Regions from separate parts of the Streptomyces herbicida genome, predicted to be linked through region 2. Evidence: riboswitches for the same ligand, from Rfam matches in the RefSeq annotation. Region 2 holds a riboswitch; each other region holds the start of a gene.
The links. A riboswitch is a leader RNA that binds a small molecule or an ion and turns the genes downstream of it on or off. The one in region 2 is predicted to bind cobalamin.
Positions count from the first base shown of each region.

Region 1: linked by a shared signal. The riboswitch ahead of metE (5-methyltetrahydropteroyltriglutamate--homocysteine S-methyltransferase) and the one ahead of Q8A52_RS42030 (cobalamin biosynthesis protein) in region 2 are both predicted to bind cobalamin.
Region 3: linked by a shared signal. The riboswitch ahead of Q8A52_RS02665 (ribonucleoside-diphosphate reductase subunit alpha) and the one ahead of Q8A52_RS42030 (cobalamin biosynthesis protein) in region 2 are both predicted to bind cobalamin.

Region 1 covers NZ_JAUYWJ010000010.1:337,743-347,726, forward strand. Annotated here, with positions in the region: gene Q8A52_RS22800 (CbtA family protein) at 1-317, shown strand, start outside; gene Q8A52_RS22805 (hypothetical protein) at 414-749, shown strand; gene metE (5-methyltetrahydropteroyltriglutamate--homocysteine S-methyltransferase) at 821-3,133, opposite strand; cobalamin riboswitch at 3,285-3,504, opposite strand; partial or broken gene Q8A52_RS22815 (thioesterase family protein) at 3,649-3,772, opposite strand; gene Q8A52_RS22820 (branched-chain amino acid transporter permease) at 3,816-4,142, opposite strand; gene Q8A52_RS22825 (hypothetical protein) at 4,135-4,266, opposite strand; gene Q8A52_RS22830 (VOC family protein) at 4,315-4,668, shown strand; gene Q8A52_RS22835 (hypothetical protein) at 5,204-5,797, shown strand; gene Q8A52_RS22840 (galactose-binding domain-containing protein) at 5,967-8,030, shown strand; gene Q8A52_RS22845 (ABC transporter ATP-binding protein) at 8,385-9,984, shown strand, end outside.
Region 2 covers NZ_JAUYWJ010000030.1:27,908-37,891, reverse strand. Annotated here, with positions in the region: gene Q8A52_RS42045 (lysozyme) at 1-224, shown strand, start outside; gene Q8A52_RS42040 (inorganic phosphate transporter) at 380-1,627, shown strand; gene Q8A52_RS42035 (hypothetical protein) at 1,660-1,887, shown strand; cobalamin riboswitch at 2,018-2,157, shown strand; gene Q8A52_RS42030 (cobalamin biosynthesis protein) at 2,259-3,209, shown strand; gene Q8A52_RS42025 (cobyric acid synthase) at 3,206-4,738, shown strand; gene cobN (cobaltochelatase subunit CobN) at 4,735-8,403, shown strand; gene Q8A52_RS42015 (putative cobaltochelatase) at 8,400-9,984, shown strand, end outside.
Region 3 covers NZ_JAUYWJ010000001.1:581,416-591,399, forward strand. Annotated here, with positions in the region: gene Q8A52_RS02655 (helix-turn-helix domain-containing protein) at 1-279, opposite strand, end outside; gene Q8A52_RS02660 (ribonucleotide-diphosphate reductase subunit beta) at 527-1,540, opposite strand; gene Q8A52_RS02665 (ribonucleoside-diphosphate reductase subunit alpha) at 1,540-3,903, opposite strand; cobalamin riboswitch at 4,029-4,166, opposite strand; gene Q8A52_RS02670 (GNAT family N-acetyltransferase) at 4,219-4,725, opposite strand; gene mctP (monocarboxylate uptake permease MctP) at 4,800-6,428, opposite strand; gene Q8A52_RS02680 (DUF3311 domain-containing protein) at 6,425-6,697, opposite strand; gene Q8A52_RS02685 (CstA-like transporter-associated (seleno)protein) at 6,838-6,972, opposite strand; gene Q8A52_RS02690 (GntR family transcriptional regulator) at 7,062-7,826, opposite strand; gene Q8A52_RS02695 (extracellular solute-binding protein) at 8,264-9,547, shown strand; gene Q8A52_RS02700 (carbohydrate ABC transporter permease) at 9,738-9,984, shown strand, end outside.

The DNA.
Region 1 (9,984 bases), on a different contig from region 2:
GCGTGCTCCTCGCGATCGCCGTCACCATCCTGGGCAAGCGGCTCGCGCCCCGGCTGGGCACCTGGTACGCGACCGTCGTCGCGGTGGCGGCCTTCGCCGTCGCCATCGGGCTCGCGTACGCGTTCCTGCCCGTCGTCAACGAGGTGCCCAAGGACTTCCCGGCCACCCTGCTGTGGCGGTTCCGGCTCTCCGCGCTGGCCATCCAGACGGTGCTGTGGGGCGGATTCGGCCTCGTCTTCGGCGAGTTGGCCGAGCGGATGCTCAATCCCAAGCCCGCGACAGCCTCGTCCGCGCGGGCAGTTCCAGCCGCGCGCTGATCCCTTCAGGACACAAGAGGGCCCTTCGGAACCATCGGGGGGCCCTCTCGCGTTCTCGGGACACCGACCGGCGGAGGCGACGAGCGGAGAAGCCCCTTGGCCAGACATCCCCAGCCGCGCCACATCACCCTGGGCGGACGTGAGGCGGTGGCCCTGACCCTGGAGGAGTACGAGCAACTGATCGCCAGCCGACGGCAGATCGGCGGTCAGAGCGCCCGTGTCCGAGTTCTCGCCCAGCAGGCGAAGCGCACGGAGCAACTGCTGCGGGAACTGGAGACATTGATCGCGGCCGCCGAGCACGGTTCGGTGGACGGTTGCACGTGTCCCGCGCCGGGCCCCGCCGTCGAGGAAACGGCGGCGGAAGCGGATCCCACGTGCCTGCGCTGCGCGCTAGCGGCCCTGCTGCGTCGCCACCGGGAACCGTCCGCCTGACAGCCCGTCCCGGGGACGCGTGTCCGCTCCGGCTCGAGCGGGCCGGAGCGGACACGCCTGTCAGACGACTGTCACGACAGCTCGTCGCGGACCGCGCGGGCGGCCGCGACCAGGTTCTCCAGTGAGGCGCGGGTCTCCGGCCAGCCGCGGGTCTTCAGGCCGCAGTCGGGGTTGACCCACAGGCGTTCGGCGGGGATGGCCTTCAGGCCGGTGCGCAGCAGTTCGGCCGCCTCCTGAGCGGTGGGCACGCGCGGGGAGTGGATGTCGTACACGCCGGGTCCGGCCTCGCGCGGGTAGCGGTGGGCGGCGAGTTCGCGGGCGACCTGCATACGGGAGCGGGCCGCCTCCAGGCTGATGACGTCGGCGTCGAGGTCGTCGATGGCCCGGACGATGTCGCCGAACTCGGCGTAGCACATATGGGTGTGGATCTGTGTGTCCGGCCGGACGCCACTGGTGGTGAGCCGGAACGCCTCCGTCGCCCACGTCAGATAGGCCGACCGGTCGGCGGCGCGCAGCGGCAGCGTCTCGCGCAGGGCGGGTTCGTCGACCTGGACGATTGAAGTCCCGGCCGCCTCCAGGTCGTTGACCTCGTCGCGCAGGGCGAGGGCGACCTGGCGGGCGGTGTCGGCGAGCGGCTGGTCGTCGCGCACGAAGGACCAGGCGAGCATGGTGACCGGGCCGGTCAGCATGCCCTTGACCGGACGGTCCGTGAGCGACTGGGCGTACGTCGTCCAGCGCACCGTCATCGGCTCGGGGCGGGAGATGTCGCCGGCCAGGATCGGCGGCCGGACGTACCGGGTTCCGTAGGACTGGACCCAGCCGTGCCGGGTGGCCAGGTAGCCGGTGAGCCGCTCGGCGAAGTACTGGACCATGTCGTTGCGTTCGGGCTCGCCGTGCACGAGGACGTCCAGGCCGGCCTTCTCCTGGAAGGCGATCACCTCCCGGATCTCCGCCCTGATCCGCTCCTCGTACCCGGCTGCACCGATCCGGCCCGCGCGCAGGTCGGCGCGGGCGGTGCGCAGCTCGCCGGTCTGTGGGAAGGAGCCGATGGTGGTGGTCGGCAGCAGCGGCAGGCCGAGGTGGGCGCGCTGGGCCGCGGCCCGCTCGGCGTACGGCGGGACGCGGCGGGCGTCGGCGTCGCCGACCGCGTCAGCACGGCCGCGGACGACCGGATCGCGCGTGATGAGCGAAGACGCTCGGGAGACCAGATCGGCCCGGTTCACGGCGAGTTCGGCGGCGATGGCATCGGTGCCGCGGGCCAGGCCCCTGGCCAGGGTGACGATCTCGGCCGTCTTCTGTCGGGCGAAGGCGAGCCAGCGCAGGAGTTGGGGTTCGATGTCCCGCTCGGCGGCCGCGTCGAGGGGGACGTGCAGCAGGGAGCAGGACGCGGCCACGTCCACCCGGCCCGCCAGGCCGAGCAGAGTGCCAAGTGTGGCGAGAGACTTCTCCAGGTCGTTCACCCAGACGTTGCGGCCGTTGACGACCCCGGCGACCAGGCGCCTGCCGGGCAGCCCGCCGACGGCCGCGAGCGCGTCCAGGTTGGCGGCGGCGGCCGCGGTGAAGTCCAGCGCCAGTCCGTCGACCGGCGCCTTGGCGAGGATGGGCAGGGCCTCGCCCAGACGGTCGAAGTAGGAGGCGACCAGCAGCCTGGGGCGGTCGACGAGGGCGCCGAGGTCGCGGTAGGCACGGGCCGCGGCGTTCAGCTCTCCCGGGGTCCGGTCCTGGACCAGGCCGGGTTCGTCGAGCTGTACCCACTCGGCGCCGGCCGCGCGCAGGTCGGCGAGGACCTCGGCGTACACCGGGAGCAGACGATCGAGGAGCGTGAGCGGGTCGAAGCCGGCGGCCACGCCGGGGGCGGGCTTGGCGAGGAGCAGATAGGTGACGGGACCGACCAGCACGGGCCGGGCCGTCAAGCCTAGGGCCAGGGCCTCCCGGAGTTCGGTGACCTGCTTGGCGGAGTCGGCCGCGAACACCGTGTCCGGGCCCAACTCCGGGACGAGATAGTGGTAGTTGGTGTCGAACCACTTGGTCATCTCCAGGGGCGCCACGTCCTGGGTGCCGCGTGCCATGGCGAAGTACCCGTCGAGCGGGTCCGCGGTGACGGCGTCGCGGTGGCGCGCGGGGATCGCGCCGACCATGACGGTGGTGTCCAGGACGTGGTCGTAGTACGAGAAGTCGCCGGTCGGCACTTCGTCGATGCCGGCCTCTGCGAGCTGCCGCCAGTTGGTCCGGCGCAGTTCGACGGCGGTGGCGCGGAGGGCGTCGGCGCTGACCCGGCCCTTCCAGTAGCCCTCGATCGCCTTCTTGAGTTCTCGGCCCAGCCCCTGGCGGGGGTAGCCGTACACGGTGGCCCGTGCTGCCGCGGCTGCGGGCTTGGTGGTCACGGAGATCTCCTTCGCGAGATGAATCCCTGAGATCCCGGTGACGGGAGGAGAGCGCGAAGGGATGACGGACCGGACGGCAGCGGCCCACGGCCGTCCGCTCGGTCTGTACGCGACCCGCCCTCGAGGTCACCGGGATGTCCGCGTACGAGTGCTTCGCACGCGGGCAGTGGCAGGTCTTCGGACTCGCGGGCACGTCCTCACCGAGGAGGACACCTACTGGCCGTCGCTTCCCAAGCCCTCCTGGGCCCAGTGCGTATGACGGCGGTCGTTCCCGCTCACCGCTGCGGGGCAGTCCCGGATTCCCACCGGGTTCCCTCTTACGACGCTTCCCGCCTGGCGGACGGGGCGAACCAGCTGCACGGGCCAGCCTAGAGGGTCACGCAGGCCGCCGGAGCGTCACTCCACCATTCGGACCGCCGTCGCAGCAGGGCCCGTTCAGACCTCGCCGTACACATGGACCCCCTGCCCGCTCCAGCCGCACCGTGGAGAGCGCCGCCTCGTGTGCGGCCGGGTCCCTTCCCGGCACCTGCGCGGCAGATCGCGTGCACGACGAGGCCGCCGAGCGGGCTGAAGTGCTGTTCGTCCGAGGCCCGGGCGCCGCCGGCGTGCGGGCTGGGGTTGTAGCGGTGGTCGTTCCATCCGCTCGTAGTAGCTGCCGGGCTTCAACGGATGGTCGGGGCGATCACAGGGCGTGGACCATAACGACGTAGACGGCGGTGCCCATGCCCACGCTGAGGATCGTGCGGCGTCCGAAGGCCAGGTGCACGCCGATGGTGACGGCGACCGCGAGCGGGGCGTACCAGGCGCCGTGCGGGCCCTTGGCCATCGTGCCGCGCAGGGCCGTCACGGCGAGGATCATGAGGATGCCGACCGGCATCCACACCGACAGTTGCCGGACCAGCGTCGCGTCGCGCAGCCTGCCGAGGACCGCGAAGGGCAGGGCACGCAGGGCGAGCGTGATCGTGAAGACGATCGCCAGGACGGCTGTCAGGTACGGGGTGCTAGGCATGGGCGGCCTTCCGGGACATCAGGGCGTGGCGGCCCAGGAGCAGGCCGGCGAACAGCAGCCAACGGGTCATGACCACCCCGCGCATCAAGAACGTCACGTCGCACTTCACGATGAAGACCGTCAAGCCGGTGCCGTAGAGCCCGCCTGATTGCCCTCCTGGCAAGATAGGGGCATGGAACGTGTGCTTGGAATCGGTGGTTACTTCATGCGGGCCGCCGACCCGCAGGCCCTGAGTGCCTGGTATCGCGATTGCCTGGGCCTGGACGCCGATGAGCACGGCCTGTGGCGTCAGGAAGCCGGGCCGACGGTGTTCGCGCCGTTCGAGTCCGAGACCGACTACTTCGGCTCCCGCGCCCAGCAGACCATGCTCAACTTCAGGGTCCGTGACCTGGATGCGATGCTCGCGCAATTGCGCGCCAAGGGCGCTGACGTGGCTGAAGAGACGCAGGACATGGAGGGTATCGGTCGATTCGGCTGGGTCACCGATCCCGAGGGCAACCGGATCGAGCTGTGGCAGCCGGCCTGACCGCGTTTTCACACAAAGAATGACCTGGGCGGTCTTGCCACCCGGGGCCACCTGCGCGCCCCGGACGGGCCGCCTTCGTCTCCGGCAAGCGCGAGCAGGACGTGATCAGGACCATCAGAGCGGCCAGTCCTCCCAGCGGATCGCCGTCGAACACGCAAACGCCGAACTGCGCCGATGGCGCCCCTTGCCGCGCTGGAGTACGCCCGTCACAGTGACCCCGGGGTGGCGCCTTCGGTGGCGCTCGAGGTCATCGCGCCCGAATATCCTGGGCGGCCGGCGGTCGTTGCGACAGCGAGGATGACCATGACCCGCAGCACACCGCCCCGCCCCCTGGACATCGAGTGGGAGTTCCCCGAGCCGGGCCGCCACCGGACCGTCTGCACCCGGTTGCACCCGTGCCCCGGAGCGCCCGAGCCCGGTGAGAGTTCCGTGGGCGGCCCCCTCCTGTGGCCCGCGGACGAGTCGTGGCCGGTCTGCCGGAAGCCGCATCCGCGGAACAGAGGCCGGCGGATCGAGGAGGTTCACGAGAAGCGCCGTGTGCTCGCAGGCCTCGCTTCGGGCCGACGCGGGTCCCACGGACGAGGAACGGGAAGTCCTGGCGTCACTCGGCCACGAGCACCGCGTGTCCGGGCTCGGTGACACCGATCCCATTCCCCTCGTGCCGCTGGCGCAGCTGTTCGCAAGGGATGTTCCGGGGCTCGTGGTGCCCGAGGGGCGCGATCTTCTTCAGGTGCTGTGGTTCCCGTTCGACGCACACGGCTCACCGCCCGCACCGGATGTGCACCTGGTCTGGCGCGGTGCGGCCGAGATCGGCGACCTCTTGGCCGGGCCGCCGCTCCCCGCGGTGGTCGGCCACGAGGGGTACGTACCGGAACCCTGCACGCTCCACCCGGAACAGGTGACGGAGCACGAGTGGGCCGAACTGTTGCCCAAAGACCTTCAACTGCGCCTCGCCTCCGCCGAGTGGGGAGGCGTCCGCAGCAGTTGGACCCCGCTCGAAGACCTCCTGGTGCTGGGCACGTACGGCCTGAACGTTCCCACCCGGGTGAGCGTCGGCAGAGGCGGCCACGTCGATGTCTTCGTCTGCTCGGCCGACCCCGCTCATGACCACAGGTCCAGTCTCCAGTAGGGAGTTGGGGGCCTCGTTCGGCAGGTCGATCGTTCACGGCTATTGACTCCGCGTGCAACAGTGGCGATCCTCGTCGGCATATCTTGCGCGGGTCATGTCAAGTCGGGTGGGTCTGCTGGCCACGGCCCGGCTCGTCGGCCGCGCTTCCCCCGACCGAGGGACGTGGTGTGTGACCGTGACCGGACGCCCGTACCGCAGACGCAAAGACGTCGCCGTTGTCTCGCTGCTCCTCCTCGTACTGGCCGCAGTCCTCGGCCCCACCCCGAGTTCGGCGGCCGGCAACGACTGGTGGGTTCCGACCGCACGACCCACGCCGGACTCCCAGATCAATGTCACCGGCGAGCCGTTCACCGGCACCAACGCCAAGGGCGAGGTACGCGGGTTCGTCGACGCCCACGATCACCTCTTCGCCAACGAGGCTTTCGGCGGGCGGCTCATCTGCGGCAAGACGTTCTCCGAGGCCGGGGTCGCCGACGCGCTCAAGGACTGTCCCGAGCACTACCCGGACGGCTCGCTCGCGATCTTCGACTTCATCACCAAGGGCGGGGACGGCAGACACGACCCGGTCGGCTGGCCCACGTTCAAGGACTGGCCGGCCCATGACTCGCTGACCCACCAGCAGAACTACTACGCCTGGGTGGAACGGGCCTGGCGCGGCGGCCAGCGGGTGCTCGTCAACGACCTCGTCACCAACGGTGTCATCTGCTCGGTCTACTTCTTCAAGGACCGCAGCTGCGACGAGATGACGTCGATCCGACTGCAGGCGAGGATGACCTACGACCTGCAGGCCTACATCGACAAGATGTACGGCGGCCCGGGAAGGGGCTGGTTCAGGATCGTCACCGACAGCGCGCAGGCCCGCGACGTCATCAAACAGGGCAAGCTGGCGGTCATCCTGGGAGTGGAGACCTCCGAACCCTTCGGCTGCAAGCAGATCCTGGACATCGCGCAGTGCAGCAAGGCGGACATCGACGCCGGCCTGGACGAGCTGTACTCGCTGGGCGTGCGGAGCATGTTCCTGTGCCACAAGTTCGACAACGCGCTGTGCGGTGTGCGCTTCGACTCCGGCAGCCTCGGAACGGCCATCAACGTCGGGCAGTTCCTGTCCACCGGCACCTTCTGGAAGACCGAGAAGTGCACGGGCCCCCAGCACGACAACCCCATCGGCTCGGCCGCGGCACCCGGGGCCGAGGCGAAACTACCGGCGGGCGTGAGTGTCCCCTCGTACGCCTCGGACGCGCAGTGCAACGTCCGCGGTCTCACCGATCTCGGTGAGTACGCCGTGCGCGGCATGATGAAACGCAAGATGATGCTGGAGATAGACCACATGAGCGTCAAGGCCGTCGGCCGCGCGCTGGACATCTTCGAGTCGGAGTCGTACCCCGGCGTCATCTCCTCGCACAGCTGGATGGACCTGAACTGGACCGAGCGGGTCTACGGTCTCGGCGGATTCATCGCCCAGTACATGCACGGCTCGGAGGGATTCGTGGCCGAGGCGAACCGTACGAAGGCGCTGCGGGACAAGTACGACGTCGGCTACGGCTACGGCACGGACATGAACGGTGTCGGCGGCTGGCCGGGACCCCGCGGTGCGAACGCCCCCAACAAGGTCGAGTACCCCTTCCGCAGTGTCGACGGCGGATCCGTCATCGACCGGCAGACCACCGGCGAGCGCACCTGGGACCTGAACGTCGACGGAGCCGCGCACTACGGCCTCGTCCCGGACTGGATCGAGGACATCCGGCTCGTCGGCGGCCAGGACGTGGTGAAGGACCTCTTCCGCGGTGCCGAGTCCTACCTCGACACCTGGGGAGCCACCGAGCGGCACCAGGCCGGAGTCAACCTGGCCAAGGGCGGCGAGGCCACGGCCAGTTCAACGGAGTGGAACCCGTTCACGAGCTATGCGCCGAGCCGGGCCGTGGACGGATCCCGGGACACCCGCTGGGCCAGCGGCTGGAGCAACGACCAGTGGCTGCGCATCGACCTGGGCTCCACCAACCGGGTCGGTCGTGTCACGCTCGACTGGGAGCGCGCGTACGGGAAGTCGTACCGCGTCGAGCTCTCCACCGACGGCGAGCACTGGCAGACCGCCTGGTCCACCACCTCCGGCGACGGCGGCCTGGACACTGCCTCGTTCGCCGGCACGCCTGCTCGCTACGTCCGCATCCAGGGCGTGGAACGCGGGACCGGCTGGGGTTACTCGCTCCATGAGGTCGGCGTCTACAGCTCCTGAGCAGAGGGTGCCCGGCCTGCCCACCGCGGGCGGGCCGGGCACGTCCGTGACGGCCGGGCAAGGTCCGACGTACTGAGACGGATCGCGGTCGGCTGCCGGTAGCCGTGTCCGATCTGCGTGGAAAACGCTTGGACTGTGCGGGCCGCGTTGCGGGACACTGCGATTCCTGGCCTGCCCGTACTGGCACTTCGGCGTTTCCACACCTTGCGTGGGGGCGCCGTCGTTGTGCCCACAAGTCGGCGGACGACCGACCGAGGGCACTCCCCGAACCACAGCTCCGCCCGGCTGCCCAGGCAAAGGCAGCTTCCGGAAGCAGCACGTGGCAGGCCTCCCTACGACACCTACAGGGTTGGGATGGGATCGCCCGAATCACGTGAGGCTCCGCCGCGCAGGGGCTCGGTGCTGCTCGCGCTGCGTTACTACGGACGGGAGTTGGCCCGGCTCCGGCGGTGGACGGTGCCCGCCATGCTGCTGCCCGCGCTCGGCAACATCGGGATCAACTACCTGGCGCCCTTGGCCGTTGCCAAGCTGGTCGGCCGAATCGCCGACGACAGCGACATCGCGATGAGTGCGACGCTGACCTACGTCCTCGTCTTCGCCGGCGTACTGCTGCTCGCGGAGATGCTGTGGCGCATCGGCCTGCACTGCCTCAACCGCTGCGACGCGCTTGGCATCGAGCACCTGTACGTCATCGGTATGGACGAGCTGTTCGCCAAGGACGCCGCGTTCTTCCACGACAACTTCGCCGGCTCGCTGACCAAGCGGGTCCTGAGCTTCGCCTCCCGCTTCGAGGAGTTCGTCGACACTCTGACGTTCCAGCTCGTGGGCAGCCTGGTGCCACTGCTGTTCGGATCGGTGGTGCTGTGGCGTTATGAGCCGATGCTGGTCGTCGGGCTCCTGGTGATGATCGCGCTGACCGGGGCGTGCGTCGTGCCCCTGATCCGGCGCCGCCAGAGGCTCGTCGACCAGCGCGAGGAGGCGATCGCCCGGGTGTCGGGCCATGTCGCCGACAGCTTGATGAACATGGACACGGTCCGGGCCTTCGCCGCGGAGGAACGCGAGGCCGCCGAGCACCGCTCCCGTGTCGCGGAGTCGAGGCGGCTCACACTGCGGTCATGGGACTACGGCAACCTGCGTATCGACACCCTGGTCGCGCCGATGTCCGTGCTGACCAATGCGCTGGGCCTGCTGCTGGCGATCGTGCTGGGCGGCGGCAGCCACGGGGTGGAGGCGGTCGTCGTCGCCTTCACGTACTACACCAACGCGACACGCATCATGTTCGAGTTCAACCAGATCTACCGTCGGCTGGAGAGCTCGATGACGGAGGCCGCGCAGTTCACCGAACTGCTGCTGGAGCCGCCGACCGTGCTCGACTCGGCGACGCCGGAGCCGCTGCTGCGCGGTGCCGCCGACGTCCGCTTCGAGAAGGTGACCTTCGCCCATGGAGGCGCGAAGCCGCTCTTCGAGGGACTCGACCTGGACGTGCCGAGCGGGGCGAAGATCGGGCTCGTCGGCCGGTCGGGCGGGGGCAAGACCACGCTCACCCGGCTGTTGCTGCGGATGACCGACATCGACGGCGGCCGCATCCTGATCGGAGGACAGGACATCGGCAGACTCCGTCAGGCCGACCTGCGCAGTCTGATCGCCTATGTGCCGCAGGATCCGGCGATGTTCCACCGGACCCTGCGGGACAACATCGCGTTCGCCCGGCCGGACGCCACCGACGCAGAGATCCGAAGCGCGGCGGAGGCGGCACACGTCACGGAGTTCGCCGATGCGCTCCCCGACGGCTTCGAGACCATGGTGGGGGAGCGCGGCGTCAAACTGTCCGGCGGGCAGCGCCAACGGGTGGCCCTTGCCAGGGCGATCCTGCGGGACGCGCCGATCCTGCTGCTCGACGAGGCGACCAGCGCGCTGGACTCCGAGAGCGAGATCCTGATCCAGGAGGCGCTGT
Region 2 (9,984 bases):
CCACCACCCACTGGTGGAACACCTGCACCGGCGGCAGCGGAGCGTTCGCCGCGAACCATCCCCTGTGGATCGCCCGGCACGGCTCGCCCGACGTGGGGAAGCTGCCGGCCGGGTGGGCGTACTGGACCTTCTGGCAGTACGGCAACAGCGGCAGCCTGCCGGGTGACCAGAATCTCTTCAACGGGTCCTCGAGCCGCCTGAAGTCGTTCGCCCGGGGCTACTGACCCAAGGGGCGCCTGGGCCGTCGGACCGGAGAGGAGCGGCGGCCCGGCAACAACCCTTTCTAGAGACACCTTCAATCCCCTCTCAGTTCACCTTCCGTTCATCCAGGTTGCCTACGGTCAACCGGCCAATGACCTTCGAACGAATGCCTGGGTAAATGGAAAACTTCTCGCTGATCCTCGCGATTGTGGTGGTAACTGCACTCGCGTTCGATTTCACGAACGGTTTTCACGACACCGCCAACGCGATGGCCACGACCATCTCGACCGGTGCGCTCAAGCCCAAGGTCGCGGTGGCCATGTCCGCCGCGCTCAACCTTGTAGGCGCTTTTCTCTCCGTGGAGGTCGCCAACACGATCTCCAAGGGTCTCGTCGACGAGAACGGCATACGTCCCGAGGTCATATTCGCCGCCCTGGTCGGCGCGATCCTCTGGAACCTGCTGACCTGGCTGGTCGGGCTCCCGTCCAGTTCCTCGCACGCCCTCATGGGCGGTCTGATCGGCGCGACGATCGCGTCGGCCGGGACCGGCGCCGTCCACAGCGACGTGCTCGTCACCAAGGTCCTGATCCCGGCCGTCGCGGCCCCGGTCGTCGCCGGTGTGGCGGCCATGCTGGCCACGAGGTTCTCCTACGCGCTGAGCAAGGACGCCGACAGCGAGGCCACCCGCAAGGGCTACCGCGCCGGCCAGATCGCCTCCGCCGGTCTCGTCTCCCTCGCCCACGGCACCAACGACGCGCAGAAGACGATGGGCATCATCACCCTCGCGCTGATCGCCGGCGGTGCCGTCGCCCCCGGCTCCAACCCTCCCACCTGGGTGATCCTCTCCGCCGGTCTCGCCATCGCGCTCGGCACCTACATCGGCGGCTGGCGCATCATCCGCACCATGGGCAAGGGCCTGACCGACCTTCAGCCGCAGCAGGGCTTCGCCGCCCAGACCAGCGCCGCGACGGTCATCCTGGCCTCCTCCCACCTGGGCTTCTCCCTCTCCACCACGCACGCCGTCTCCGGTTCCGTGATGGGCGCGGGCCTGGGCCGCAAGGGCGGCGTGGTCCGCTGGTCCACCGCGACCCGCATGGTCGTGGCCTGGGCGCTGACCCTGCCGGCGGCCGCTCTGGTCGGTGCGCTCGCGGAGTCCGTGACCGACCTGGGCGACTGGGGCACCGCAGTCGTCGCCGTCTTCCTGGTCGCCTCCAGCGCCGCGATCTGGAAGATCTCCCGCCGCGAGGTGGTCGACCACAGCAACGTCAACGACACCGAGGAGCCGGCCGGTGTGGTGACCACGGCGATCGCCGCCGTGACGCCGCCCCCGGCGGGCACGCTTGCCGAGGGTCTGACGGCCACGATCCCGGCCCAGGCGACCGCCCCCGCCACCGACCCGGCGACCCCTCCGGCCGCCACCGTCTGACCCCGAGCCCCGGTTACTAAGGAAGCATCACCATGAAGATCGACTGGGCGGCTCTCGGCTCCGTCTTCGGCGTCAGCCTCGTGGTCACGGTCGCCATCGTGGCCCTGTTCACCGTCGGCGTCGCAGGTCTCTCGCGCCGCGAACGCGCCACGGCCCAGGGCGGATCCGCCGCCCTCGCGGTCACCGGAGCGTATGTGTGCTTCGCGGCCTGCGCGGCGGCGGTGGCGTACGGCATCTACCTGATCATGGCCAAGGCCTGACCCAGGTTCACCAGGCTCCTCCCCGATGCCTTCGGGGAGGAGCCTTTTCGTCTGCCCTGACACCCGCCCGCGCAGCGCCGGTGTGGGTCTCAGCACACTCTCCCCTTGCAGGTCAACGGCAAGTTGACGGCCCTTCCGGGGGCGTGGTGGACTGCCGGAGCCATGTACGGCGGCAAGGGAGGAAGCCGGTGTGAATCCGGCGCGGTCCCGCCACTGTCACCGGGGAAGAACTCTCCGGAAGCCAGGAACTCCCACCGCCGGTCTCGTCGAACCAGGGCGCGGACACCCTGAGTGAGGACATATCGCCATGCTCGGCTGCCGATTGAGATACAGCACCAGGTCGCTGCTCGACCCCACGGCCGGCTGAGCCGATGCGTGCCGATCGCGTCTTCGCGTACGGCGCCTCCGCCGGCCTCCTCGGTGACCTCCTCCTGGGCGATCCGCGCCGTGGGCATCCGGTCGCCGCGTTCGGACGTGCGGCAGGCGCCGTCGAACGGGTGCTGTGGCGGGACCATCGCGGCTGGGGTGCGCTGCACACCGCCGCGTGCGTCGGTGGGGCCGTGGCCCTCGGCGTCCTCGCCCGGCGAGCCGTACGTCCCTCCCCCGCCGCCTCCGTCGCACTCACCGGTGCCGCCACCTGGGCCGTGGTCGGGGGGACTTCGCTCGCCCGGGAGGCCCGGGCCATCGGGCGTGCCCTGGAGGCGGGTGACGTGGAAGGTGCCCGTGCCCGGCTGCCTCACCTCTGCGGACGGGATCCACAGGCGCTCGACGCCGACGGGATCGCCCGGGCCGTGGTCGAGTCCGTCGCCGAGAACACGTCCGACGCCGTCGTAGGGGCGCTGGTGTGGGGCGCCGTGGCAGGCGTGCCCGGACTGCTCGGGTTCCGCGCGGTCAACACCCTTGACGCCATGGTCGGGCACAAGTCCCCCCGGTACCGGCGCTACGGGTGGGCCTCCGCCCGGCTCGACGACGTCGCCGGGTGGCCGGGGGCCCGGCTCACCGCCGTACTGGCCGCCGCCGCGGGCCCGGATCCGCGCGGCGCCCTGCGCGCCTGGCGGGCCGACGCGCGCAGGCATCCCAGTCCCAACGCCGGGCCCGTCGAGGCCTCCTTCGCGGGGGCCTTGGGCGTGCGGCTCGGCGGAACCCTCTCCTACGGGGGGCGGGTCGAGCACCGGCCCGTGCTCAACGGCGGCGGCCGTGCCGTGGCCGCCGAGGACATCGACCGGGCCGTACGGCTCTCCCGTCGGGTCGGTCTGCTCGCGCTCGGCGCCGGAGTCGCCGCGCGCGCCGTCGCAGCCAAGGCAAAGGAGGGCACGTCATGAACGGTGGTCTGCTCGTCGCCGGCACCACCTCCGACGCGGGCAAGAGCGTCGTGACGGCGGGGATCTGCCGGTGGCTGGTGCGACAGGGCGTCAAGGTCGCGCCCTTCAAGGCGCAGAACATGTCCCTCAACTCGTTCGTCACGCGCGAGGGCGCCGAGATCGGTCGGGCGCAGGCCATGCAGGCCCAGGCGTGCCGGGTGGAGCCCAGCGCGCTGATGAATCCCGTGCTGCTCAAGCCCGGTGGTGAGCAGAGCAGCCAAGTCGTGCTGCTGGGCAAGCCCGTCGGCGAACTCAGCGCGCGCGGATACCACGGCGGGCGGCAGCGGCAACTCCTCGGGACCGTTCTCGACTGTCTCGCCGAGTTGCGGGGCACGTATGACGCGGTGATCTGTGAGGGCGCCGGTTCTCCCGCCGAGATCAATCTGCGGCGGACCGACATCGTGAACATGGGCATCGCGCGCAACGCGCGGCTGCCCGTGCTGGTGGTGGGCGACATCGACCGAGGGGGCGTCTTCGCCTCCTTCTTCGGCACCGTCGCACTCCTGTCACGCGAGGACCAGGAACTCGTCGCCGGGTTCCTCGTCAACAAGTTCCGGGGGGACGTCGGTCTGCTGGAGCCGGGGCTCGACATGCTGCACGGGCTCACCGGACGGCACACCTACGGAGTGCTGCCGTTCCGGCACGGGCTCGGCATCGACGAGGAGGACGGGCTCCGCGTCTCGCTGCGCGGCACCGTGCGCGAGTCGTCCGTCGCGCCGCCCGTTGGAGAGGACGTGCTGCGCGTCGCCGTCTGCGCGATCCCGCTCATGTCCAACTTCACCGACGTGGACGCGCTGGCCGCCGAGCCCGGTGTCGTCGTGCGATTCGTGGACCGGCCGGAGGAACTCGCCGACGCCGACCTCGTCGTGATCCCGGGCACCCGGGGGACGGTCCGGGCACTGGAGTGGCTGCGGGAGCGGGGGCTGGCGGACGCCCTGGTCGCAAGGGCCCGTGAGGGCCGGCCCGTTCTCGGCGTCTGCGGCGGCTTCCAGATGCTCGGCGAGCACATCGAGGACGACGTCGAGAGCCGCAAGGGACACGTGGACGGGCTCGGGATCCTGCCCGTGCGGGTGCGGTTCGCCCGCGAGAAGACCCTCACCCGGCCCGTCGGCGAAGCCCTCGGCGAGCACGTCGAGGGCTACGAGATCCACCACGGGGTCGCCGACATCCACGGCGGGGAGACGTTCATCTCCGACGGCAGTGGGCACAGCCTGGACGGTTGCCGGGTCGGGCAGACCTGGGGCACCCACTGGCACGGCTCCCTGGAGTCGGACGGTTTCCGGCGGGCCTTCCTGCGCGAGGTGTCGGCCGCCGCGGGCCGCCGCTTCGTACCGGCCCCCGACACCTCGTTCGCCGCGCTGCGCGAGGAGCAGCTCGACCGGCTCGGCGACCTGATCGAACAGCACGCGGACACGGACGCGCTCCAGCGGCTCATCGAGTCGGGCGCGCCGCAAGGACTGCCTTTCATTCCACCGGGAGCGCCCGCATGAGCACAGTGTTGTTGTTGTCGACCGCCGACACCGATCTGCTGGCGGCACGGGCCTCCGGCGCGTCCTACCTGATCGGCAACCCGACCCGGGTCGACGTCGTCGAGGAGCTTCCGGAGCTCCTGCGACGGGCCGACCTCGCCGTCGTACGGCTGCTCGGCGGCAAGCGGGCCTGGGAGGAGGGGCTCGCCGCGCTGAAGGCCGCCGGCATCCCGACCGTGCTGCTGGGCGGGGAAGCGGTGCCCGACGCCGAGTTGATGGCCGAGTCGTCCGTGCCGGCCGGTGTGGTGGCCGAGGCGCTGCGCTACCTCGTCGAGGGCGGCCCCGCCAACCTCACCGAGCTCGCGCGGTTCCTGTCCGACACCGTCCTGCTGACGGGCGAGGGCTTCGACGAGCCGCAGAAGATGCCCGAGTACGGCGTCCACGGTGAGCGTGCCCTCGTCGGGGGCCGGCCCACGGTCGGCGTGCTCTTCTACCGGGCCCATGAACTGAGCGGCAACACCGCCTTCGTCGACACCCTGTGCGACGCGATCGAGGCGCGGGGCGCCAACGCGCTTCCCGTGTACTGCGGTTCGCTGCGCGGTGCCGACGCCGGGCTGTACGAGATCCTCGGCCGGGCCGACGCCCTGGTGGCCACGGTCCTCGCCGCCGGCGGCACCCACGCCTCGCAGGCCTCGGCGGGCGGCGACGAGGAGTCCTGGGACATCGGGGCCCTGGCCGACCTGGACATCCCGGTGCTGCAAGGGCTCTGTCTGACCTCCTCCCGTGCCGCGTGGGACGAGTCCGACGCCGCCCTCTCCCCCATGGACGCGGCGATGCAGGTCGCGATCCCCGAGTTCGACGGCCGCCTCATCACCGTGCCGTTCTCCTTCAAGGAGCAGGGTCCGGACGACGTCCCGGTGTACGTCGCCGACCCCGAGCGGGCCGGACGGGTCGCCGGAATCGCCGTACGGCACGCGCAGTTGAAGCACAAGGACAATGCCGACAAGAAGGTCGCGCTCGTCTTCACCGCCTACCCGACCAAACACTCGCGGGTCGGCAACGCGGTGGGCCTCGACACCCCGGCCTCCGCGGTCCGGGTCCTCGACGCGCTGCGGGACGCCGGATACTCCCTCACCGAATACCCTGACAACGGCGACGAGTTGATCCACCGGCTCATCGAGGCCGGTGGCCACGACGTCGAGTGGCTCACCGAGGAGCAGCTGGCCGCCGCGCCCGCGCGCGTGCCGCTCGCCGACTACCGGGCCTGGTTCGACAAACTCGACCCCGAGCTCAGGGACGGCATGCTGGAGGCGTGGGGCGAGCCGCCGGGCTCGCTCTACGTCGACGGCGACGACATCGTCCTCGCCTCCCTCCGGTTCGGGAACGTCGTCGTGATGATCCAACCGCCGCGCGGCTTCGGCGAGAACCCGATCGCGATCTACCACGACCCCGACATGCCGCCCTCGCACCACTACATGGCGGCGTACCGGTGGCTGGAGGCTGCGCCACCGGAGGGGGGCTTCGGCGCGGACGCGATCGTCCACATGGGCAAGCACGGCACGATGGAGTGGCTGCCGGGCAAGGGGCTCGGGCTCGGCAAGGGCTGTGCGCCGGACGCGGTCCTCGGCGACCTGCCGCTCATCTACCCCTTCATCGTCAACGACCCCGGCGAGGGCACCCAGGCCAAGCGGCGCGGGCACGCCACGGTCGTCGACCACCTCGTGCCGCCGATGGCGCGCGCCGACACCTACGGCGACCTGGCCAAGCTGGAGCAGCTCCTCGACGAGTACGCGCTCGTCTCCGACCTGGACCCGACGAAGGCCCCCGCCGTCCGCGCCCAGATCTGGACCCTCGTCAAGGCGGCGGAGCTCCACCACGACCTGCACGTCGACGAGCAGCCGGACGAGGACGACTTCGACGAGTTCGTCATGCACATCGACGGCTATCTGTGCGAGATCAAGGACGTGCAGATCCGCGACGGCCTGCACATCCTCGGTGGCGGACCGGTCGCGGAGCCACGTGTCAACCTGGTCCTCGCCGTGCTGCGCGCCTCCCAGGTCTGGGGCGGGCGGGCGAACGCCCTGCCGGGGCTGCGGGCCTCGCTCGCGGAGCACTTCGGGCTGGTCGAGAAGGAGCTGCTCGCCGAGCCGGGCGCGCCGGTGAAGGTGCCGGTGGAGCTGACGGACCTGGTCGAAGGTCCTTCACGCACGGCCGCCGACGCGATCGACCTGCTGGAGCAGCTGTGCAGGCGGATCGCGGAGAGGATGGAGGAGCGCGGCTGGAACGGCGTGGCGGTCCCGGGCCTCGTCCGTGACGTCCTCGGCACCGAACTCCCGGACGCCGTCGCCGTGCTGGAGTTCGCCTGCACCGAGGTCGTACCGCGCCTCGCGAGGACCACCGACGAGATCGGTCACATCCTCCGGGCGCTGAACGGCGGTTACGTCCCCGCCGGTCCCTCGGGCTCCCCCACCCGCGGCCTGGTCAACGTCCTGCCGACCGGCCGGAACTTCTACTCGGTCGACCCCAAGGCCATCCCGTCCAGGCTGAGCTGGGAGGTCGGCCAGGCGCTGGCCGACTCGCTGGTGCAGCGGTATCTGCAGGACACGGGCGAGTACCCGAAGTCCGTCGGCCTGACGGTCTGGGGCACGTCCGCCATGCGCACCCAGGGCGACGACATCGCCGAGATCCTGGCGCTGCTGGGCTGCCGCCCGGTGTGGGACGACGCCTCGCGCCGGGTCACCGGCTTCGAGATCGTGTCCCTGGAAGAGCTCGGCCGGCCGCGCATCGACGTCACGGTCCGCATCTCGGGCTTCTTCCGGGACGCGTTCCCGCATGTGGTCGGGCTGATCGACGACGCGGTGCGGGCGGTGGCCGAGCTGGCCGAGCCCGCCGAGCGGAACTTCGTGCGCGCCCACGCCGACGCGGACACCGCCGAACACGGCGACCGGCGGCGCGCGACGGCCCGTGTCTTCGGCTCGAAGCCGGGCGCGTACGGCGCCGGGCTGCTGCCGCTGATCGACGCCCGCAACTGGAGAAGCGACGCCGACCTCGCCGAGGTGTATGCCGTCTGGGGCGGCTACGCCTACGGGCGCGGGCTCGACGGGCGGGCGGCGCGCGGGGACATGGAGACGGCGTTCCGGCGGATCGCGGTGGCGGCGAAGAACGTCGACACCCGTGAGCACGACCTCGTCGACGCCGACGACTACTTCCAGTACCACGGCGGCATGGTCGCCATGGTCCGCCACCTCACCGGAGCCTCCCCGGAGGCGTACGTCGGCGACTCCGCCGTGCCCGACCAGGTGAAGACCCGGACGCTGGGCGAGGAGACGCACCGCGTCTTCCGTGCCCGCGTGGTCAACCCGCGCTGGATGGCGGCCATGCGGCGGCACGGCTACAAGGGCGCCTTCGAGATGGCGGCGACGGTCGACTACCTCTTCGGTTACGACGCCACGGCCGGTGTCGTGGACGACTGGATGTACGAGAAGCTCAGCGCCGAGTACGTCTTCGACGCGGAGAACCGGGACTTCATGAAGAAGTCCAACCCCTGGGCGCTGCGCGGGATCACGGAGCGGCTGCTGGAGGCGGCCGACCGCGGGCTGTGGGCCGAGCCGGACGCCGACACCCTGGAGCGGCTGCGCGCCACCTACCTGGAGCTGGAAGGCGACTTGGAGGGCGACGAGAAGTGAGTACCCCCTTTCCGTTCACGGCCGTCGTCGGTCAGGACGACCTGCGGCTCGCGCTGCTGCTGAACGCCGTGTCGCCGGCGGTCGGCGGTGTGCTGGTGCGCGGCGAGAAGGGCACCGCCAAGTCGACGGCCGTACGGGCCCTTTCGGCGCTGCTGCCCGAGGTGGACGTCGTCTCCGGGTGCCGCTTCTCGTGCGACCCCGGGGCGCCGGATCCGGCGTGCCCGGACGGGCCGCACGAGCCGGGGGCGTTCGAGTCCCGTCCGGCGCGCATGGTGGAGCTGCCCGTCGGTGCCTCCGAGGACCGGCTGGTGGGCGCCCTGGACATCGAACGGGCGCTCGCCGAGGGCGTGAAGGCCTTCGAGCCCGGCCTGCTGGCCGACGCGCACCGCGGGATCCTGTACGTCGACGAGGTCAACCTGCTCCACGACCACCTGGTCGACCTGCTCCTGGACGCGGCCGCGATGGGCGCCTCCTACGTCGAGCGCGAGGGCGTCTCCGTACGGCATGCCGCCCGCTTCCTGCTCGTCGGCACCATGAACCCCGAAGAGGGCGAGCTGCGCCCGCAGTTGCTCGACCGGTTCGGGCTCACCGTCGAGGTCGCGGCCTCCCGCGAGCCCGAGCAGCGGGTGGAGGTCGTACGGCGGCGGCTGGCGTACGACGACGACCCTGCCGGCTTCACCACACGGTGGGCCGGCGAGGAGGCGGCTGTCCGGCAACGGATCGTGGCCGCACGGGAGTTGCTGCCGCAGGTACGGCTCGGCGACGGTGCGCTGCGGCAGATCGCGGCCACCTGTGCCGCCTTCGAGGTGGACGGCATGCGGGCCGACATCGTGATGGCGCGTACGGCGACCGCGCTGGCGGCCTGGGCGGGACGGACCGATGTGCTCGCCGAGGACGTACGGCAGGCGGCCCTGCTGGCGCTGCCGCACCGGCGCAGGCGGAACCCCTTCGACGCGCCGGGACTCGACGAGGACAAGCTCGACGAGACGCTGGAGGAGTTCTCCGGCGACGACGATCCCGATCCCGACGGTGGTGGACCGGGCGGGGGCGGCGGGCAGCCCGCGCCGGACTCCGGTCCGCAGGGCGGTGACACCGCTGCCCGCCCCGAGAGCGGTGAGGACGGCGAGCCGCGGGCGTCCGGCGCCGCGGAGCAGTCCCCCGTCCGCGCCGCCGAGCCCTTCCGCACGAAGGTGCTGAGCGTGCCCGGGATCGGCGAGGGTGCCGCCGGGCGGCGTTCGCGGGCGCGGACCGAGCACGGGCGCACGACGGGGGCGCGGCGGCCGCAGGGGAAGCTCTCCAAGCTGCATCTGGCGGCCACGGTCCAGGCGGCGGCACCGCATCAGCGGGCGCGGGGCCGCTCCGGGCCGGGTCTTGTCGTACGCCGGGACGATCTGCGGCAGGCCACCCGCGAGGGGCGCGAGGGGAACCTCGTGCTGTTCGTGGTCGACGCCTCCGGGTCGATGGCGGCGCGGCAGCGGATGGCCGCCGTGAAGGGTGCCGTGCTGTCGCTGCTGCTCGACGCCTACCAGCGGCGGGACAAGGTGGGACTGGTGACCTTCCGCGGCAAGGACGCGCAGGTCG
Region 3 (9,984 bases), on a different contig from region 2:
GGCGGCGAGCAGCTCGGGCGGATAGTCACGCCCGACGTTCGCGTCCGAGGCCGGTACGGCGATCAGATCGGCCTCCTCCAGCCGGTCGAGGCCGTACGGCGTGGAGACGGTGAGTCCGCCGACATGGGTACCCAGCGCCGGACCCTCCGCCGAGACCACGGCGAAGTCGTACACCGGCAGCCCCTCGTCGCTGCGGTCGAGGCCGAACACCTCGCAGACGACGCCGAGCTCGAAGGGATGCACACCGTCGAGCAGGACGGTGGCCACGTTCCTCAGCATGCGTCCAGTGTGCCTCGGAAGTGGCAGTAATTCGAGGGTGTGCGGCAGTCCTGCCACTGTTTGTAAGGAGCATTCGGCGCGACAGTGGTGACATGACTACAGCGCAGACAGAAGCCCTGATCGGAATGACCGTCGCCCTCGGGATCCTGGTCCTCCTGGCCCTCCCCTCACTGATCGGCATCGTGCGCGACCGGCGCATCGACCGACAGCTCAGGGAGGCCCAGGAGGTCGGGAAGGCAGGACGGGATCAGAAGTCCTCGTCCAGGTCGACGGTGCCCTCCACCGCCACCTGGTACGCCGACGGACGCCGCTCGAAGAAGTTGGTCAGCTCCTGAACCCCCTGAAGCTCCATGAAGGAGAAGGGGTTCTCGGAGCCGTACACCGGAGCGAAGCCGAGGCGGCTCAGCCGCTGGTCGGCGACGCACTCCAGGTACTGCCGCATCGACTCGGTGTTCATGCCCGGGAGGCCGTCACCGCACAGGTCGCGCGCGAACTGCAGCTCGGCCGTGACGGCCTCCCCCAGCATGTCGGTGACCTGCTGCTGAAGCCGGTCGTCGAAGAGGTCCGGCTCCTCCTTGCGGACGGTGTCCACCACCTCGAAGGCGAAGGACATGTGCATGGTCTCGTCGCGGAACACCCAGTTGGTGCCGGTGGCCAGACCGTGCAGCAGACCCCGGCTGCGGAGCCAGTAGACGTAGGCGAAGGCGCCGTAGAAGAACAGGCCCTCGATGCACGCGGCGAAGCAGATGAGGTTGAGCAGGAAGCGCCGGCGGTCGGCCTTCGTCTCCAGGCGCTCCAGCTTCTCCACCGAGTCCATCCACTTGAAGCAGAACTCGGCCTTCTCGCGGATGGACGGGATGTTCTCCACGGCCGCGAAGGCGGCGGCACGGTCCTCCGGGTCGGGGAGGTAGGTGTCCAGCAGCGTCAGATAGAACTGGACGTGCACCGCCTCCTCGAAGAGCTGCCGGCTCAGATAGAGCCGCGCCTCGGGGGAGTTGATGTGCTTGTAGAGGGTCAGCACCAGGTTGTTGGCCACGATCGAGTCGCCCGTCGCGAAGAACGCGACCAGACGCCCGATCAGATGCTGCTCACCCGGGGTCAGCTTCGCGAGGTCGGCGACGTCCGAGTGGAGGTCGACCTCCTCCACGGTCCAGGTGTTCTTGATGGCGTCCCGGTAGCGCTCGTAGAAGTCCGGGTAGCGCATCGGGCGCAGAGTCAGCTCGAAGCCCGGGTCGAGCAGGTTGGTGTTACGGCTGGACATTACTGGCAGGCCTCGCAGGACTCGGGGTTCTCAAGGGAGCAGGCGACGGCATCGGGGTCGGCGGCCTGCTGCACGGGGATGGGGGTCTGGGTCTGCGCCCGGGCGGCGCGGGCGATGCGGGTCGCCGGGCGGGAGCGCAGGTAGTACGTCGTCTTCAGGCCCTGCTTCCAGGCGTACGCGTACATCGAGGAGAGCTTGCCGATCGTCGGCGTCTCCAGGAACAGGTTCAGGGACTGCGACTGGTCCAGGAACGGGGTGCGAGCCGCGGCCATGTCGATCAGGCCGCGCTGCGGGATCTCCCACGCCGTGCGGTACAGCGCCCGCACGTCGGCCGGGATCCACGCGAAGTCCTGCACCGAGCCGTTGGAGTCGCGCAGCGCCTCACGGGTGCGCGCGTCCCAGACGCCCAGCTCCTTGAGGTCCCGCACCAGGTAGGAGTTGACCTGCAGGAACTCGCCGGACAGTGTCTCGCGCTTGAACAGGTTGGAGACCTGCGGCTCGATGCACTCGTACACGCCCGCGATGGAGGCGATGGTGGCGGTCGGGGCGATCGCCAGCAGCAGCGAGTTGCGCATGCCGACCGCGGCGATCCGCTCGCGCAGGGCCGCCCAGCGCTCGGGCCAGGTCAGCTCGGCGTCGTAGTGGTCGGGGTGCAGGACACCCCGGGCGGTCCGGGTCTTCTCCCAGGCCGGCAGCGCGCCGTTGCGCTCGGCGAGGTCGGCGGAGGCCTCGTACGCGGCGAGCATGATGCGCTCGGCGATGCGGGTGGACAGGGCGCGCGCACCGGCCGAGTCGAACGGCAGCCGCAGCTTGAAGAAGACGTCCTGCAGACCCATCGCGCCGAGGCCGACGGGACGCCACTTGGCGTTGGACCGGCCGGCCTGCTCGGTCGGGTAGAAGTTGATGTCGACGACACGGTCGAGGAAGGTGACGGCCGTGCGGACGGTCTCGTCCAGCCGCTGCCAGTCGATGTCCCCGTTGCTCACGAAGGCGCCGAGGTTGACCGAGCCCAGGTTGCAGACCGCCGTCTCGCCGTCGTCCGTGACCTCCAGGATCTCCGTGCAGAGGTTGGAGGAGTGGACGACGTGGCCCGGCTCGGCCGTCTGGTTGGCGGTGCGGTTGGCGGCGTCCTTGAAGGTCATCCAGCCGTTGCCGGTCTGCGCCAGGGTGCGCATCATGCGGCCGTAGAGGTCACGGGCGGGGACGGTCTTCTTCGCGAGCCCGTCCGCCTCCGCCTTGTGGTACGCGGCGTCGAACTCCGCGCCCCACAGGTCGACCAGCTCCGGCACGTCCGACGGGGAGAACAGCGACCACTGCTCGTCGGCGTTGACCCGGCGCATGAACTCGTCCGGGATCCAGTGCGCGAGGTTGAGGTTGTGCGTACGGCGGGCGTCCTCACCGGTGTTGTCGCGCAGCTCCAGGAACTCCTCGATGTCGGAGTGCCAGGTCTCCAGGTAGACCGCGGCCGCGCCCTTGCGCCGGCCGCCCTGGTTCACGGCGGCGACGGAGGCGTCGAGGGTCTTCAGGAACGGGACGATGCCGTTGGAGTGCCCGTTGGTGCCGCGGATCAGCGAACCGCGGCTGCGGATGCGGGAGTACGACAGCCCGATGCCGCCGGCGTGCTTCGAGAGGCGTGCCACCTGGTGGTAGCGGTCGTAGATGGAGTCCAGCTCGTCCAGCGGGGAGTCGAGGAGGTAGCAGGACGACATCTGGGGGTGCCGCGTGCCGGAGTTGAAGAGCGTGGGGGAGGAGGGCAGGTAGTCGAGCCGGCTCATGAGCCCGTAGAGCGCGGCGACTTCGTCGACGGAGCGGGAGGTGTCGTCCTCGGCCAGACCCGCGGCGACCCGCAGCATGAAGTGCTGGGGCGTCTCGACGACCTTGCGGGTGATGGGGTGGCGCAGCAGGTAGCGGCTGTGCAGGGTGCGCAGGCCGAAGTAGCCGAAGCGGTCGTCGCCGGCCGCGTCCACCAGCGCGTCGAGCCGCTCGGCGTGCAGCCGCACGAACGCGGCGGTGCGGTCGGCGATCAGCCCCTCGCGGTGCCCCACGGCGACGGACCCGGTGAAGGACGTCACGCCCTGCGAGGCGGCCTCGGCGCGGATGGAGAGGGTCAGCAGCCGGGCGGCCAGCCGGGAGTAGGCCGGGTCCTCGGAGATGAGGCCGGCGGCCGCCTCCGTGGCCAGCTCGCGCAGCTCCGTCTCGTCCGCCCGGGCGGAGCGGCCGCGCAGCGCTGCGGCGGCGACCCGGCCGGGGTCGGCGTCGGGCAGATCGGCGGTCAGCTCGGTCAGGGTCCGCAGCAGCGCGGTACCGGGACCGTCGGTCTCCAGGCCTGTCGCTGACGCCGGTTCGGCTGGCGCGATGGTCACGTGGGGCTCTCCCTGGCTCGGCACGGGGGCCTGACGCGGGGCAGGGGGCAGCACACGAGCGCACGCGGCGTCGCGTCCACCGGCCCACTCCACGAGGCCCGGACGTCGGGGCACCCGGACCGGGTGGCCAGGGCGCACTGTCGGCAGGTCCTCGGACTGACGCGAGCGCGCTTCGCCCGTGGGCGGATACGCGCAAGTACACCGTTGCGGGACAGTTCCGGATTCGCACCGGATTCCCCTGCGGCGACAGCGAGCATGAGCATACATCTAGTGCCGGGCTGCCGTGTCACCCCCAGATGTTGTGTCGTGGCGGTATCAGAGCGTCAACTCGTAGGTGACGAGAGTGATGTCGTCGAGGTGGGGGAGGGGATTCCAGTCCCGCTCGGGTGTGCGGACGAAGCCCATGCGTTCGTAGATGCGATGGGCGGCCTGCATGGAGTGCTGGGTGGACAGCACGATCCGTTCGCAGCCCGGCGTGGCCCGTGCGCGATCGACGCAGGCGCGCACCAGGGCTTCCCCGACGCCGCGGCAGCGCGCCGCGTGGGCGACCGCGAGCATCCGTATCTCGGCCTCTCCGGCACGGGCGATGTCGGCCATGGGCCCGCCTGCCGGCACGAAGGTGACGCCGCCGAGCACTTCGCCGTCCGCCACGGCGGCCAGCACCTCCGCGGCGGCCGCGCGCTTGGCCACGTCCCTGAGCTCGCGGAGGTACCCGTCGCTTTCCCCGAAGTCGAGGAGGCCGTCCTGGAGATAGGCCTGGGCGGTGATCTCGCCCAGGGTGCCGTACTCGTCCGGAGCCGTCCGCCTGATCTCGATGTCCATGGGACCGAGTGTGCAGGACGGGTACGACAAAGGGCCGCCGGAATTTCTCCGACGGCCCGTCCTCGTCCGCGTCCTCAGTGGCCGGCGCCCGCGGTCGCCGGCGGCAGTTCCACCTCGACGCCCGGGTCGCCGGCGTCCGCCGTGTAGTCCTCCGGGCTGGTCTCGTCGACGCCCTCCGGGGCCTTCAGCGCCTTCAGGGCGAAGGTCAGCACCACCGTGACGGCCACATTGAGCACGAAGGCGGTGAGGCCGATGTAGCCGATTTCCCCGATGCCCGGGATCTCCTTGGCCGAGCCGCCGAAGTGCTGCTGCGTCGGCGAGGCGACGCCGTACGCGGCGACGGTGCCGTACACCATGCCGACCGCCCAGCCCGCGAGCAGCGCCCAGCGGTGGAACCAGCGGGTGAACAGGCCGCCGACCAGGGCCGGGAAGGTCTGCAGGATCCATATGCCGCCGAGCAGCTGGAAATTGATGGCGACCGTCTTGTCCATCGTCAGGACGAAGACCAGCGCGCCCACCTTCACCAGCAGGGAGACCAGCTTGGAGACCTTGGTCTCCTGCGCGGCCGTGGCGTCCGGCTTGATGAAGTCCTTGTAGATGTTGCGGGTGAACAGGTTCGCGGCCGCGATGGACATGATGGCCGCGGGGACGAGGGCGCCGATGCCGATCGCCGCGAAGGCCACGCCCGCGAACCAGTCCGGGAACATGTTCTCGAACAGCTGCGGGATGGCCAGCTGGCCGTTCTGCACCTTGACGCCCGCCGCGATCGCCATGAAGCCCAGCAGGGCAAGCAGGCCGAGCATGAGGGAGTACAGCGGCAGGATCGTGGTGTTGCGGCGGATCACCTCACGGCTCTTCGAGGAGAGCGTCGCGGTGATCGAGTGCGGGTACATGAAGAGCGCGAGCGCGGAGCCCAGTGCCAGCGTGGCGTACGTCCACTGGCCGGCCTCGGGTGGGGTGAGGGCGCCGCGCGGCTTGCCGGTCGCCGGGTTGACCTGGCTGTACGCCTCGCCCGCCTTCGTGAAGATCTCGTCGAAGCCGCCCAGCTTGATCGGGATGTAGATGATCGCCACCGCGATGACGATGTAGATCAGCGTGTCTTTCACGAACGCGATCAGGGCGGGCGCCCGCAGGCCCGAGGAGTAGGTGTACGCGGCCAGCACACCGAAGGCGATCAGCAGCGGCAGGTCCTTCACGAACCAGTTGGTGCTCTCGCCGCCGCCGACGCCCATCACGTCGAGGACGGCCTGGATGCCGACCAGTTGGAGCGCGATGTACGGCATCGTCGCCAGGATTCCGGTGACCGCCACCGCCAGTGACAGACCCTTCGAGCCGAAGCGGCCGCGCACGAAGTCCGAGGTCGTCACATAGCCGTGCCGGTGGGACACCGACCACAGGCGCGGGAGGAACGTGAAGATCAGCGGGTAGACGAGGATGGTGTACGGCACGGCGAAGAAGCCGGCCGCGCCCGCCGCGTAGATCGCCGCCGGTACGGCGACGAAGGTGTACGCCGTGTACAGGTCGCCGCCGAGCAGGAACCAGGTGATCCAGGTGCCGAAGGAGCGTCCGCCCAGGCCCCATTCGTCGAGGCTGTGCTCGTTCTCGGCCTTGCGCCAGCGCGCGGCCAGGAAGCCCATGACCGTGACGGCCAGGAAGAAGAGGACGAAGACGCCGAGCGCGACACCGTTCACGCCGTCCTTCACTTCGACGCACCCCCGCTCCGCCGGGCCGCCGCGCGGGCGCGCTGGTCACGCTGCCACAGCTGGTACGCGGTCATCGTGAGCGCGGTGGAGATGACCACCCACAGCATCTGGTACCAGTAGAAGAACGGGATCCCGATGAACGCGGGGTCCGTCTTGGCATAGGAGCCGACCCACAGCATCGCCACGAAGGGCGCGATCAGACACAGGGCGATGACGACGCGCAAGGGCGTCACCACCGCCGCTCCGGTCACATCCGAGGCATCCGACATCTTGCGACTCCGTCCCCTCGCTGAGCACCACTGATCACCATCGATCACATGTGTAATGCGCAGGCAATCTAGGCGACGCCGTCACACAAGTGGAAGACCTCATCCTCATATCGGCATGTCGATTCTGTGCAGAAGCCGCCTCAGCCGCAGCGGATTTCCTGCCGGGGGTCCGACTCCTGACGGTCCGTACGCATCCGTTCGAACGCACTCCGGGACGGCACCTCCGCCTCCGGGTGGTGCGCCTCCCTCAGGGTGGAGAGCGCCGGGCGGCGCACATGAACGCTGAGCAGGAGCAGTGGGTGCGCTACACCGCCCGCGCTGCCTCAAGTGGCTCGAATATGAGGTCGTTCGAGCCCTGTGGCCATCACTCCGCGGGCCGCTTGAGGCGGGCCACGAACTTGTAGCGGTCGCCGCGGTAGACCGACCGCACCCATTCCACCGGCCTGCCCTCCCGGTCCAGGGAGTGGCGGGAGAGCATCAGCATCGGGAGGCCCACGTCGGTGCCGAGCAGGCCCGCCTCGCGCGGGGTGGCCAGGGAGGTCTCGATGGTCTCCTCGGCCTCCGCGAGGTGCACGTCGTAGACCTCGGCGAGCGCGGTGTAGAGGGATGTGTACTTGACGAGCGATCTGCGCAGCGCCGGGAAGCGCTTCGCCGAGAGGTGGGTCGTCTCGATGGCCATCGGCTCGCCGTTGGCCATGCGCAGCCGTTCGATGCGCAGCACCCGCCCGCCGGCCGTGATGTCGAGCAGCTCGGCGAGCCGGTCGTCCGCGGTGATGTAGCCGATGTCCAGCAGCTGCGAGGTCGGCTCCAGCCCCTGGGCGCGCATGTCCTCCGTGTAGGAGGTGAGTTGCAGCGCCTGGGAGACCTTCGGCTTGGCGACGAAGGTGCCCTTGCCCTGGATGCGCTCCAGCCGGCCCTCGACGACCAGCTCCTGGAGGGCCTGGCGGACAGTGGTGCGCGAGGTGTCGAATTCGGCCGCGAGCGTGCGCTCCGGCGGGACCGGCGTGCCCGGCGGCAGCGTCTCCGTCATGTCGAGCAGGTGCTTCTTCAAGCGGTAGTACTTGGGCACACGCGCGGTACGGACGGTCGCCCCAGCCTCGTTCTCCGCACTGCTGACGTCGGTGCTCATGCTCTGCCTTCCCGGCTCCGTATGCCGAAGCGACCGACATTCCATCGGTCCCGGCTCACATCGTGGCACGGCTTCGTGTGACAGGGGTCCACCCGCACGCTCCGTGATCTCCCTGTATACCTTTGCGCCCCCCGTTGGTCTAGTCCATCGGGAGTTCCGGTCTCAGTGGTCCACCGGAAGTGGTCCGTCCGATCTGTCGCTTGCGGAATGAAAGGTCCCTGCATATCTCGGTCCCATCACGGACGCCCGGAGCCTGCTTGAACACCCTTGACAGGCCTATTGGTCTGGGCCAAGCTCCGGGTACTGGTCTACACCATTGGTCCAGGTCCCGGCCCCATGGGCGGTACGAAGTGTGGCGTCTCCGGCATGATCCGCCGAGCAGGCCCGGCTCGCCGCGGGGAGGCAGGGGGGTTTGTGGCATCCCTGAGGAGGGTGGCGTGAAGCGCAAGCTGATAGCCGCGATCGGTATCGCGGGCATGGTCGTCTCCATCGCGGCGTGTGGCAGTGACAAGAAGGACGACGGCAAGGCACAGGGGTCGGACGCCAAGGAGCTGACCGTCTGGCTCACCGTGGACGCCCAGAACAACTGGCCCAACCTGGTCAAGGCGGCCGACGCCGCCGTGCAGAAGAAGCACCCCGGCATCAAGATCAAGCACGAGTACTACGGCTGGCCGGACAAGAACACCAAGCTGGACGCCGTCCTCGCCACCGACAAGGCCCCCGACGTCGTCGAGATGGGCAACACCGAGATGCTGGGCTACATGGTCAAGGGCGCCTTCGCACCCGTCGACCCCGCGCAGTTCGGCAACTCCTCCGCCTGGCTGGACGGCCTCAAGGCCTCCGTGACGTACGACGGCAAGACCTACGGCGTGCCGTACTACGCCGGCGGCCGGGTCGGCACCTGGCGCAAGGACATCGCCGCCGCCTCCGGCATCAAGGCGCCCCCGAAGACCTACACCGAGCTGACCTCCGACCTGGACAAGATTCAGAAGAAGCAGGGCGCCAAGTTCAACGCCTGGTACCAGCCCACCCGTGACTGGTACGCGGCCATGTCCTTCGTCTACGACGCCGGCGGCTCCATCGCCGTCGAGTCCGGCGGCCAGTGGAAGGCGAACCTCTCCTCGCCCGAATCCCTCAAGGGCCTCAACGAGTTCAAGACCATCCTCGACAAGTACATGCACGGCGACAAGACCAAGGACGAGTCCGACCGCTACATCGTCTACGGCCAGGGCAAGTCGGACCTGATCTTCGGTGCCGCGTGGGAGGGCGCGACCGCGGCCGACCCGAAGAACGACAAGACCGGCAAGCTCAAGGACGACCTCGAGAACTTCGTGATGCCCGGCCCGTCCGGCAAGAACCTGCCGGTCTTCCTGGGCGGCTCCGACCTCGCCGTCCCGGTGAAGTCCAAGGCCCAGGGCGTCGCCGCCGAGTGGATCAACGCCTTCACCGGTCCCGAGGGCCAGAAGGGTCTGATGGCCAAGGGCAACCTGCCCAACAACAAGACGGACCTCGCCACCCTGAAGAACGACCCGGCGACCGTCGTCCCGGCCACCGCAGCCGAGTCCAACTGGTTCGTCCCGATGGCCCCCGGCTGGGGCCAGGTCGAGAAGGCCCAGGTCCTGCAGACCATGCTGCAGAACATCGGCACCGGCAAGAAGTCGGTCGAGGCCGCCGCGAAGGACGCGGACGCTGCGATCGACAAGGTCATCAACACCAAGTGACCTGGGGCCTGTCTTCCGGATCGGGCCGGCTCCGGCCGACCGAGCTCTCAGGCCGAGCCGAGCGGGGTCTGGTGCGTGCCAGGGCCCGCGACCCCGGCAAGATCCGGAACGCAGGCCCCGGGCGCGGGGCCCTGTCCGCCGACAGGGCCCTGCTTCTCGTACGACCCGAGGGACCGCTGAGGAGCGCGCGATGAGTGCCGCAGACACGACCACCCCCGCCAAGGTACCGCCGCCGCGGCAGGCGCCGCCACCGGACGTCCCGCAACGGCCACGCGGAAAGCGGACGACGGGCGGGGCGGCCACCCCCTGGCTGCTGCTCGCGCCGTGTCTGCTGATCCTCGCCCTGGTGATGGGGTATCCGCTGGTCCGGCTGGTCACCCTGTCCTTCCAGGAGTTCGGGCAGTCCCAGCTGTGGGGCTTCAAACCGGCCGAGTCGG